Regions from separate parts of the Streptomyces sp. NPDC048002 genome, predicted to be linked through region 1. Evidence: riboswitches for the same ligand, from Rfam matches in the RefSeq annotation. Region 1 holds a riboswitch; the other holds the start of a gene.
The links. Region 1 has a riboswitch for cobalamin ahead of metE (5-methyltetrahydropteroyltriglutamate--homocysteine S-methyltransferase). Riboswitches for the same ligand answer to the same signal wherever they lie in the genome.
Positions count from the first base shown of each region.

Region 2: it holds a riboswitch for cobalamin, as region 1 does, so the genes downstream of both, AB0E07_RS01840 (prenyltransferase/squalene oxidase repeat-containing protein) here and metE (5-methyltetrahydropteroyltriglutamate--homocysteine S-methyltransferase) in region 1, are expected to answer to the same signal.

Region 1 is NZ_JBEZNL010000005.1:6,925-9,117, reverse strand. It holds gene AB0E07_RS09140 (3-hydroxybutyryl-CoA dehydrogenase) at 1-558, shown strand, start outside; cobalamin riboswitch at 827-1,048, shown strand; gene metE (5-methyltetrahydropteroyltriglutamate--homocysteine S-methyltransferase) at 1,222-2,193, shown strand, end outside.
Region 2 is NZ_JBEZNL010000001.1:419,237-421,429, forward strand. It holds gene AB0E07_RS01830 (MBL fold metallo-hydrolase) at 1-519, shown strand, start outside; gene AB0E07_RS01835 (hypothetical protein) at 553-735, opposite strand; cobalamin riboswitch at 755-899, shown strand; gene AB0E07_RS01840 (prenyltransferase/squalene oxidase repeat-containing protein) at 1,016-2,193, shown strand, end outside.

The sequences.
Region 1 (2,193 bases):
AGACTGGACAAGATCGTCGAGGACCCGGAGGCCGTTCTGGCCACCAACACCTCCTCCCTCCCGGTCATGCGGCTCGGCATGGCGACCGGCCGTGCGGACCGCGTCGTGGGCCTGCACTTCTTCAACCCAGTACCCGTCCTTCCGCTGGTCGAGGTGGTGACCTCCCTGCACACCTCGGCCGCGACCACGGCTGCCGTCGAGGACTTCGCCGCCCGCACCCTCGGCAAGACAGTCATCCGTTCCCAGGACCGGGCCGGGTTCGTCGTCAACGCCCTGCTGATCCCCTATCTGCTCTCCGCCGTCCGAATGGCGGAATCCGGGTTCGCCACGGCAGCGGACATCGACGCGGGCATGGAACTGGGCTGTGCCCACCCGATGGGACCGCTGAAGCTCGCCGACCTGATCGGCCTCGACACCGTGGCCTCGATCGCCGAGTCCCTCTACGACGAGTTCCGCGAACCCCTCTACGCGCCTCCCCCGCTGCTCCAGCGGATGGTGGAGGCGGGACTCCTCGGCCGCAAGACCGGCCGCGGGTTCCACACCTACGACCAGGACTGAGGGCCTGGTTCGACGCGGGCCGGGAGGCCCGCACCCGCCGCAGGGGTGAGGGTCCCGCGCGGCGCGACTGGGAGAGGGCGGGAAGCACGCGCGCCGTGCTTCCCGCCCTCCGCGTGCCCGGTCCGGCATCCGCGTGTCCGGTTCGCCCTCCGCCTGTCCGGTCCGACATCCGCGTGTCCGGGGTCCGGCATCCGCGCATCCGGTCCGGCATCCGCTCCTGACTTCCCGAAATCTGGACGGTGTTCTTCCTTTCACCGCTCCACCCCGTAGGCTGATCGCAGCAGCTGGTTCGCCCCGTCCGCCAGACGTGGCGTCGCAAGAGGGAACCCGGTGGGAATCCGGGACTGCCCCGCAGCGGTGAGCGGGAACGACCGCCGTCATACGCACTGGGTCCGACGTACCGGACCCGGGAAGCGACGGCCAGTAGGTGTCCTCCGGACGGAGGGCGTGCCCGCGAGTCCGAAGACCTGCCAACTGCCCGCGCGCGGACCGTTCCGTGCGCGGACATCCCGGTGACCTCGAGGGCGGGTCGGCGTACACACCAGACAGCACGCACGACCGTGCCTTTGCCGCGCGGGGTCGTGTCCGTCCGGTTCGTCGCACCCTTCGCGCTCTCGTCCCGTCCCCGGGATCTCAGGGATTCATCTCGCGAAGGAGATCTCCGTGACAGCGAAGTCCGCAGCCGCGGCAGCACGGGCCACCGTGTACGGCTACCCCCGCCAGGGTCAGAACCGTGAACTGAAGAAGGCCATCGAGGGCTACTGGAAGGGCCGCGTCACCGCCGACGCCCTCCGGGCCACCGCCGCCGAACTGCGCCGGAGCAACTGGCAGCAGCTCGCCGATGCGGGCATCCACGAGGTGCCGACCGGTGACTTCTCGTACTACGACCACGTCCTCGACACCACCGTCATGGTCGGCGCCGTCCCCGAGCGGCACCGCGCCGCCGTCGACGCCGACGCGCTGGCCGGCTACTTCGCGATGGCCCGCGGCACCCAGGAGGTCGCTCCGCTGGAGATGACCAAGTGGTTCGACACCAACTACCACTACCTGGTCCCCGAACTGGGCCCCGGCACCGTCTTCACCGCCGACTCCGGCAAGCAGGTCGCCGAGCTGAAGGAAGCCCTGGCCCAGGGCCTGACCGCGCGCCCCGTGCTGGTCGGTCCGGTCACGTACCTCCTGCTCGCCAAGCCGGCCCCCGGAGTGCCGGCCGACTTCGAGCCGCTCACCCTGCTGGACCGCCTGCTCCCGGTGTACGCCGAGGTCCTGGCCGACCTGCGCGCGGCCGGCGCCGAGTGGGTCCAGATCGACGAGCCCGCCCTCGTCCAGGACCGCACCCCGGCCGAGCTGAACGCCGCCGAGCGCGCCTACCGCGACCTCGGCGCCCTCACCGACCGGCCCAAGCTGCTCGTCGCCTCCTACTTCGACCGGCTCGGCGACGCCCTGCCGGTGCTGGCGAAGGCACCGGTGGACGGACTGGCGCTGGACTTCACCCAGTCCGCCGCCTCCAACCTCGACGCCCTGGCAGCCGTCGGCGGACTGCCCGGCAAGCGCCTGGTCGCCGGTGTCGTCAACGGCCGCAACATCTGGATCAACGACCTCCAGAAGTCGCTGTCCACCCTCGGCACCCTGCTCGGG
Region 2 (2,193 bases), on a different contig from region 1:
CGCGCGATCTGGACCCCGGGCCACACCCCCGGCCACGTCTGCCTGCACCTGGAGGAGGAGCACCCGGCCCAACTTCCGGGCCGCGGGCGCCTGTTCTCGGGCGACCACCTCCTCCCCCGCATCACGCCCCACATCGGCCTGTACGAGGACCCGGACGACACCACCGTCACCGATCCCCTCGGCGACTACCTCGACTCCCTGGAACGGGTGGGCCGACTGGCCCCCGCCGAGGTGCTACCGGCCCACCAGCACGCCTTCACCGACGCGCCCGCGCGCGTAAGGGAGTTGCTCGCGCACCACGAGGAGCGCCTCACCGGTCTGCTCGCCCTGCTCTCCGAACCCCTCACTCCCTGGCGGCTGGCGGAGCGCATGGAGTGGAACCGGCCCTGGGAGCGGATCCCCTACGGATCACGGAACATCGCGGTGTCGGAGGCCGAGTCGCACCTGCGCCGCCTGGTGAAGCTGGGCCGAGCGGAGGCGGTCACGGGCAGTGATCCGGTGACGTACGTGGCCGTCTGAGCCGACTCGACGCAGGTGGCCGTCCGATCCGGCTCAGTCCCCTTCCGGGGCTCCCCGGTCCGTGAAAGCACGCACCAACCGCTCCGCCTCGCCGAGCGCTTCGATCTCGGCCACCGTCATGGTGGGGTTGGCGGCGCGTCGGCGCCGGGCCTCGGCCAGTCCCGCCTCCGTGACGTCCGAGGGGTCGGAGAGGAGCGCGACGAGTGTCGCGCGCACCGGCCCGGCACAGCCTCCTCCCAGGCGCTTCCCTACGGGCCGGTAGAGTGGCCGCGTCGTCACTACACCCGTACAGGGAGAAGCCGGTGCAAATCCGGCGCTGACCCGCAACCGTGAGCAGTCGCGAGGCTGTGAGCCGGACCGCCCCGTACGGCATGTGAACGGCTCGCGTGCGCCGGCGGTCCGTCGGCGCACGGGCACCGTCGAGGTCTACGGAGCCGAGCCGCCCGGGGTCGTCCCGCGCTGCCCGGCTCCCTTCAGGGAGAGGCACCCGCCGATCATGAACGTCCGCCGCAGCGCCGCGGCCCTGGCCGCCACCGCCGTGATCGGCCTGGCCACGCCCGCCCTGGCCGCGTCCCCGTCGCCGTCGCCGTCGCCGTCCGTGGCGATACCGTCCGGCCTGTACGGCACCAGCGACCCGACCTACGACGGTGTCTGGCGCCAGTCGCTCGCCCTGGTCGCGCAGTACCGGTCGGACGTCGAGCCCGCCGAGAAGGCCGTCGACTGGCTGCTCGGGCAGCAGTGCGCGAACGGGGCGTTCGCCGCGTTCCGCGCCGAGCCCGCCCAGGACTGCGACGCCAAGGTGATGGTCGACACCAACAGCACCGCCGCCGCGGCGCAGGCCCTGTCCCTGGCCGGGGACGGCGACCGCATGGACGACGCCGTCAAGGCGGTCACCTGGCTGAAGAGCGTGCAGAACAAGGACGGCGGCTGGGGCTACACGCCCGGCGGCGCCAGCGACGCCAACTCGACCTCGGTCGTCATCGGCGCCCTGAACGCCGTGGGCCAGGACCCCGGGACCGCCGTGAAGGACGGCAAGTCGCCCTACGACGCCCTGCGCGAGCTGGCCCTGTCCTGCGCGGACGGCGGTGCCTTCGCCTACCAGCCGGACAAGAAGGGCAAGCTCGCCGCCAACGCGGACGCGACGGCGGCGGCCGTGGTCGGCATGAAGGGCATGAGCATGGTGTCGGCGAAGGCCGCCGACGACACGGAGCTCGCCTGCGCCACCGCCAAGGCCTCCGACCCCGGGCAGTCCGCCGCGAACGGCGCGTCCTACCTGGCCGGGGAGATGGCGAAGGACGGTCACCTGGTGTCGGCGCTGCCCGGTGCCGAGGACCAGCCCGACTACGGCAACACCGCCGACGCGGTCGTCGCGCTCGCGGTGACGGGCGGCCCGGAGGCCGCGCGGAAGCCGCTGGCCTGGCTGGAGGAGAACTCCGCGGACTGGGCGAAGCAGAGCGGCCCCGCCGCGTACGCCCAGCTGATCCTGGCGGCGGAGGCGGCCGGCGCGGACCCGCGTGACTTCGGTGGCGCGAACCTGGTGAGCCAGCTGAACGCGACGGGCCCGGAGCCGCGGACGCAGACCGGCTCCTCGGACGCGTCCGAGGAGAAGAAGGACGAGGAGAAGGACGAGGACGGCGGCGTCAGCGTCTGGTGGATCATCGGCGTCGGCGCGGT